DNA from 2 places in the Pseudomonas sp. Eqa60 genome. Region 1 is predicted to be linked to the other one. Evidence: riboswitches for the same ligand, from Rfam matches in the RefSeq annotation. Region 1 holds a riboswitch; the other holds the start of a gene.
What was found. Region 1 has a riboswitch for cobalamin ahead of cobO (cob(I)yrinic acid a,c-diamide adenosyltransferase). Riboswitches for the same ligand answer to the same signal wherever they lie in the genome.

Region 1 (3,548 bases):
GTACATCCACATGTTGCCCGTAGTAGCTGAAGGGCCAGCCATAGAACGCGCCATCCTTGACCGAGGTGATGTAGTCCGGCACTAGGTCGCTGCCGATTTCGTCCCGCTCGTTGACTGCGGTCCAGAGTGCGCCGCTGGCCGGCTCCCAGGCCAGGCCATTGGGGTTGCGCAGGCCGGTGGCGAACAGGCGGTGCTGGCCGCTTTCACGGTCCACCTCCCAGATCGCCGCTCGGCCTTGCTCCTTGTCCAGGCCGTTTTCGCCGACGTTGCTGTTGGAGCCCACGGTGACGTAGAGCTTGCTGCCGTCCTTGCTGGCGCTAACGTTCTTGGTCCAGTGATGGTTGAGGGTGCCGCCGGGCAGGTCGACCACCTTGGTGGCGGCTGCGCTGATCTGGGTGTCGCCGCTCTGATAGGGAAAGCGCAGTAGCTTGTCGGTATCGGCCACATACAGGTCATTGCCCACCAGGGTCATGCCAAAGGGCGAATTGAGGTTCTCCAGAAACACTGTGCGGGTCTCCGCCACACCATCGTGATCCTGGTCCCTTAGCAGGGTGATGCGGTTGGCGCTGGGCACGGCCGCCCCGGCACGGCCCATGATCTTGCCGGCGATCCAGCCGCGAATGCCCTGGCTGTCATCCGGTTTGGGCGGGGCGTTGGTTTCCGCCACCAGCACATCGCCATTGGGCAGGACGTAGAGCCAGCGTGGATGGTCGAGGTTCTCGGCGAAAGCCTTGACTTGGGTGCCGGCCGCGGCCTGGGGTTTTGCACCTTGCGGCCAGCCGATGGCGGGGGCGATGTTGACCGTGGGGATCAGCGTCGGGTTAGGTTCTGGCAGCTTGGGGTTGGGGCCGGTGCCGTCGGATACCTGCAGGCTGGAAGTTTCGCCGCAGGCGGCGAGGCCGGCGGCGATGGCGATCAGTAGGCTGTGCTGAAGCTTGAGCATGCGAATTTCCCTATGAGTGCACGGACGTCGTAGTCATAGAGAAGCATAGCCAGTCGATGGTTCCGCCCGATCAGCGGGCCTCCTTGAAGAGCACGGCGACGCCCGGGTGGTAGTGGCCGGCCTCGTTGTGCAGCTTGCGATAGGCATAGGGGAAGTACCAGGCCACGGCGCAGCAGTGCTCCTTCTGCAGTTCGTCGAGCATGTCCTGGAGCTCTTCCGGCGTAGCGCTGTGCTGGGATTTTTGTGGGGCAACGAACAGGCAACCCAGTCTCAGGTCGCTGGCGTAGCTGATCTTTCTTGCATCCTGGGCAACGTCCAGCAGTGCCTGGGTCAGGTTCAGGCTGTTGACCCTTGGCCAGCGCTGGGTGGCGTGTATGTAGGCGCGCTCTTCCTTGGTGGCCAGGTACAGGTCGGTGCGGGCGTTGCGCGCACCTTCTTCCTGCTGTTTCCTGCTGGGGCTGTGTTCCAGGCTGACCATCTCGGCCATCCAGGCCGCCGCGCTGAGCAGCCCGAGATTGGCCTGCTCGTCGAACCAGTAGGGCGTTTCGTTATCGCCGCGAACCGCGTTGTAGCGATCGATGCAATCGAACCAGCGTTCCAGCATCGGGCGCAGGAATTCCAGCTTCGGATTGCTGATGATCATGCCTTGCATCGAACTTACCCCTTATTGTTGTGTGGTTGGCGCCGGGGGCGCTGAAAAGTGGCTATTTGATATCATTGCTCTGAGTGTGGCACAAGATTGGCGTCAGTTTATTGATGCAGTGCAGTTTTGTGCCGGGGGCGACGGCCGGCTTTAATTGACGCTCCACCCCCAACCCTCTAACCTTCGCGACTTGTTTCAGGTGCTCTGTGGCCGGTGGCCGACAGAGTGAAACAGGGAAGCCGGTCAGGGTCTGTTCCAATGATGGAGCCGACGACGATTCCGGCGCTGCCCCCGCAACGGTAGATGAGTCAAGACTGCGCCTGACGCCACTGTGTCAATGACACGGGAAGGCGCGCAGTCCGGCAGCCATGCCGCTCATGAGCCCGGAGACCGGCCTGATCCATCCAACGGCATCACGGTGGGCGATGCCAGGCTAGCGCCGTCTGTTCCTTTTCCCTGCCCCCCGTTCCCCAGCCCCAACGGAGAGCTGCCCCATGAGTGAATCCCCCGATCGTGACGAGCGCCATCTGGCGCGCATGTTGCGCAAAAAAGCCGTGATCGATGAACGCATTGCCAACTCGCCCAACGAATGCGGCCTGCTGCTGGTATTGACCGGCAACGGCAAGGGCAAGAGCAGCTCGGCCTTCGGCATGCTGGCGCGGTCCATGGGCCACGGTATGCAGTGTGGCGTGGTGCAGTTCATCAAGGGGCGTAACAGCACCGGCGAAGAACTGTTCTTCCGGCGTTTCCCCGAGCAGGTGCGCTTTCACGTGATGGGCGAAGGCTTTACCTGGGAAACCCAGGATCGCCAGCGCGATATTGCTGCGGCTGAAGCCGCCTGGGCGGTTTCCAGGGAGTTGCTGAGCAACCCGGATATTGGCCTGGTGGTGCTCGACGAACTGAACATTGCCCTCAAGCACGGCTACCTGGATCTGGATCAGGTGCTCAGTGACCTGCAGGCACGTCCGCCCATGCAGCATGTGGTAGTGACCGGTCGCGGCGCCAAGCCGGAGATGATCGAGCTGGCCGATACCGTGACCGAGATGGGCATGGTCAAGCACGCCTTCCAGGCCGGGATCAAGGCGCAGAAAGGTGTCGAGCTGTGAGCGTGAATTCATGACTGATGTTCGTCATTGCCCGGCAGTGTTGATCGCCGCACCGGCTTCCGGCCAGGGCAAGACCACGGTGACCGCGGCCCTGGCCCGCTTGCACCGAAACCGGGGGCGCAAGGTCCGGGTTTTCAAGTGCGGCCCGGATTTCCTCGACCCGATGATTCTTGAGCGCGCCAGTGGTGCCGCCGTGTACCAGTTGGACATGTGGATGGTGGGCGAGCAGGAAAGCCGCCGTCTGCTCTGGGAGGCGGCGGGAGAGGCCGACCTGATTCTGATCGAAGGGGTCATGGGCCTGTTCGATGGCACCCCTTCCAGCGCCGATCTGGCGCGGCATTTCGGCGTGCCGGTGCTGGGGGTGATCGATGGCACCGCCATGGCCCAGACCTTCGGCGCCCTGGCTCTGGGCCTGGCGCGCTACCAGCCGGACCTGCCGTTTGCCGGGGTGCTGGCCAACCGGGTTGGTACCCTGCGCCATGCGCAGTTGCTGGAAGGCAGCCTGACGGAAGGCTTGCGCTGGTATGGCGCCTTGTCCCGGGAAACCGATATCGAGCTGCCCAGCCGCCATCTGGGGCTGGTGCAGGCCAGCGAGCTGAATGATCTGGACCTGCGCCTGGATGCCGCCGCCGAGGCCCTGGCCAGCAGTTGCCAGGTGGAACTGCCGCCAGCGGTGAGTTTTGCTTCACCCACGCCGGTGGATTGCGCGCCGCTGCTGAAGGGCGTGCGGATTGCCGTGGCGCGGGACGAGGCGTTTGCCTTCACCTATGGCGCCAGCCTCGATCTGTTGCGAGCCATGGGGGCGCACTTGAGCTTCTTCTCGCCGATCCACGATACCCAACTGCCCGACGCGGAC
Region 2 (3,548 bases), 920 kb from region 1:
GGGCGTACGTGACGTCACCGACCACACGCAGAAAGAAAACGCCTACTACTAAGGCGTTCGCTGCGACTTGAAAAAACGGCGCCCCGTGAGCGCCGTTTTTTTATGCCCCCAAGCCAGCTCCCCCCAAAAGCCTCCGTAGGAGCCGGCTTGCCGGCGAAAGGGCCCTAGAGCCTTGCACCAATTCCCAGATCGCCTTCGCTGGCAAGCCTGCTCCCGCAAAGGGAGTCAAGGGCGGTAGAGGTGTGCGTGCCCGGCGCGGTACAGCGACGATTCGCTGAATGCATCCGTGGCCAGCACCCGGCCCACCAGGATCAGTGCCGTGCGCCGAAAACCCTTGGCCGCCACCTGATCGACGATGTCCGCCAGGGTTCCCAGGGCCCAGTCCTGATCCGGCCAGGTGGCGCGGTGCACCACTGCAATCGGGCAGTCTGCGCCGTAGTGGGGCAGCAACTCGGCAACGATCTTCGATAGGTGATTGACCCCCAGGTGGATGGCCATGGTGGCGCCGTGGGCCGCCAGGCTGGCGAAATCCTCGCCGACAGGCATCGCGGTCTTGTCCGCGTAGCGGGTAAGAATCACGCTTTGGGAGACGTCCGGCAGGGTCAGTTCGGCCCCCAGCAGGGCAGCGCAGGCGGCGGTGGCGGTGACCCCGGGGATGATCTCGAAGGGGATGCCCAGCTCCCGCAGGCAGCGGATCTGCTCGCCGATGGCGCCATACAGGCTCGGGTCGCCGGAATGCACCCGGGCCACGTCCTGGCCCCGGGCATGGGCCTGCTTGATGGCCTCGATGATCTGCTCCAGGTGCAGTTCGGCGCTATTGATCACCCGCTCCGCGCGGTGCCCGTCGAGCACTGCCTGGGGGACCAGGGAGCCGGCGTAGATGATCACCGGGCAACGATGGATCAGGCGCTGGCCCTTGACGGTGATCAGTTCCGGGTCGCCGGGGCCGGCGCCGATGAAATAGACAGTCATGGCTGTGTCCTGTGAAAAAAGGTCGGGAGCCGTGCTTCAGATGAAGATTGCTCATGATCGAAGGCGGGGATTATCGGGGATTCTACCGGGCGGCGACCAATGCCAGGGTGGCTTGGGCGTATTTTTGCCGGGGAACAAGCAGTGTGGCCGGGCCGGGTGACAGCTGTTCGGCCAGGGCCAGGGCGGCACTTTCGGCCACGCCGTAGCAGCCGGTACGTTCGAAGGCGATTTGCGAGCGGTGGCTCAGGCGCAGGGCAAAGGGGGCGAGCTGGCCGCTGCTGAAACAGGTCAGCGGCAGTTCCAGTTGCTCCGCCAGTTGCAGCAGGCCGGGTTCGTTGCGCTTGAGGTCGATGCTGGCCAGGGCCAGGACCTGCCGGGCCTGCCACTGGTGCGCCGCCAGGACCTGGTCGAGCAAGGCGCGCAGCGTGGTCACCGGGCAGCCTTTCTGGCAGCCCAGGCCGACCACCAGGGTCGGCGCTGCGCTTACTTCGATCATGCCGAGTACTGATCCGTGTTCCTGCGCCGGAACAACCAGGCGCTGATTAGCCCGAGGGCCAGCCAGAAGGCGGCGTTGGTCAACTGTGAGGCGATTTTGAATTGTGCCTCCAGTTCTTCCGGGGCCAGCATCGAATGCACTTCCGGTTGTGGCGCGCCGATCACGTGAGGCACGGCGATGATGGCCGCGCCCAGCAGTTTCAGCAGCCAGTTGCCGGCGAACACGATCAGGGCAAGGCCCACGGCGGTGGAGGCGGCGGTGCCGACCCACCAGATCTGCCGCTGTGCCAGGTCGGCTGCGGCGGTGCCTGGCAGTTCCGGCGGCAGGCCCAGGGTCGGCGCCAGGCAGAAGGTGGCGTAGCCGGCCAGGCCCCAGAGCAGCCCCTGGGACGTGCGGTTCGGCGCGCGCAGGGTGTAGAGGCCGGCCAGCATCAGGGCGAAGCCCACGGCCACCACCAGATTGCCTCCGGTGGTGGACAGCACACGCTGCCAGCCGTCTTCCGGCTCCCAGGCTTCGGCATCGTGGCTGTGGGCGGCCATGGCGCCTTCGGCGTGCTCATGGACTTCGGCCGCTGGGGCCTTTTCATAGGTTTCCGCCTGCAGGATCAACGGGGCGACCCAGAAGCTTTGCAGCAGGGTCAGCAGCAGGGCGGCCAAGAGGCCGGTGAAACCTGCGGTTTGCGCGATACGCTTGATCATGTCGGCAGGTCTCAATGGCAAGGGAAGGCGGCGCTGTGGCGGGTGTCGTGGGCCGCGTTGTGCACCGCCTCGATGTGGGAGAAGCCGGCGAAGTACACCAGGCACGCGCCGAGGATCGAGGCGCCGATGGCGGCCACCAGGCGCTGGCTCAGGGTGGAGGTCGTGCTGGCGGAGTGGCTGGTGCTGCTGATGATCGACATGGCGCTTCCCTCTGGAGTGTCAGCGGGGTAGAGGCGCAGGAAAACCCCGCGTGATGGCCACGCAGGGTTTGCAACAGCGCCCGCCCACCGCGGGTTGTTATGTAAGTGTTGCGGGCCGGTCTCCGGGCTTGCGAGGGGCAGGGCTGTGTCATGCCGTGCCGGCAAGTGTCGCCTTCCCATGCCTTGGCACAGTGGATCTGACACTTCGCTCGCTTACCGTTGCGGGGGCAGCACCGGACTGGCCACGGCTTTTGTAGTAAAGCACGTGATTCACCGGTTTCCCGTTTCACCCTGTAAGGGGCACCCGTAACAAGGTGTGTAGGAGATCATGGGCGGGGCAGGGGCGTCAATTGCCGTGACCGCTGCGCAGGTGTGCGCCGCGCTCGTGCAAGGTTCAATGGCCCTTTCGCCGGCAAGCCGGCTGCTACGGGCGCATTGTCGATTGACCGTCCCCCTGGCTCTGCGTAGCCTTGCGCTTTCGAGGTTCTTCGGCCACGGGTCGAAGCTAAGAAGGGAACGCGGTCGATGCCGCGGCTGCCCCCGCAACTGTGAAGGGTTCGATTGCTGCAAGGCCACTGCATGGGCGTCGACGACGCCGGTGGGAAGGCGCAGCAATCGCCGGTCCGACGACTGGCAAGCCCTCAGCCAGGAGACCTGCCTCGATCCAAGATTCTCACTACAACCGGGCGGGGTGATCCGGTGGCGAAATCTCCGCGCGCCCGGCGTTGCGGTTCTCGTCCCGTTTGCCCGCCTCCTTTTGCCAAAGGGCATCCGATGAAAACACTGGCCAAACTTCCCGTCACCATCGTCACCGGCTTCCTCGGCTCGGGCAAAACCACCCTGTTGCGGCACATGCTGGACAATGCCCAGGGCCGGCGCATTGCGGTGATCGTCAACGAATTCGGCGAACTGGGCATCGACGGCGAAATCCTCAAGCAATGCGCCATCGGCTGCACCGAGGAAGAGGCCAGCGGCCGAGTCTACGAGCTGGCCAACGGTTGCCTGTGCTGCACCGTGCAGGAGGAGTTCTTCCCGGTGATGCGCGAACTGGTGGCGCGCCGCGGCGACCTGGACCACATCCTCATCGAGACCTCCGGCCTGGCGCTGCCCAAGCCTCTGGTCCAGGCCTTCCAGTGGCCGGAAATCCGCAGTGCCTGCACCGTCGATGCGGTGATCACCGTG

Region 2: linked by a shared signal. The riboswitch ahead of KI242_RS19110 (CbtB-domain containing protein) and the one ahead of cobO (cob(I)yrinic acid a,c-diamide adenosyltransferase) in region 1 are both predicted to bind cobalamin.

What each region holds. Positions count from the first base shown of each region.
Region 1 covers NZ_AP024342.1:5,161,075-5,164,622, reverse strand. The annotation lists gene KI242_RS23150 (sorbosone dehydrogenase family protein) at 1-943, opposite strand, end outside; gene KI242_RS23145 (hypothetical protein) at 1,014-1,595, opposite strand; cobalamin riboswitch at 1,767-2,000, shown strand; gene cobO (cob(I)yrinic acid a,c-diamide adenosyltransferase) at 2,081-2,692, shown strand; gene KI242_RS23135 (cobyrinate a,c-diamide synthase) at 2,703-3,548, shown strand, end outside.
Region 2 covers NZ_AP024342.1:4,241,279-4,244,826, reverse strand. The annotation lists gene nfuA (Fe-S biogenesis protein NfuA) at 1-52, shown strand, start outside; gene cobM (precorrin-4 C(11)-methyltransferase) at 226-972, opposite strand; gene KI242_RS19120 (cobalamin biosynthesis protein) at 1,055-1,468, opposite strand; gene KI242_RS19115 (CbtA family protein) at 1,465-2,166, opposite strand; gene KI242_RS19110 (CbtB-domain containing protein) at 2,178-2,366, opposite strand; cobalamin riboswitch at 2,462-2,689, opposite strand; cobalamin riboswitch at 2,831-3,043, shown strand; gene cobW (cobalamin biosynthesis protein CobW) at 3,141-3,548, shown strand, end outside.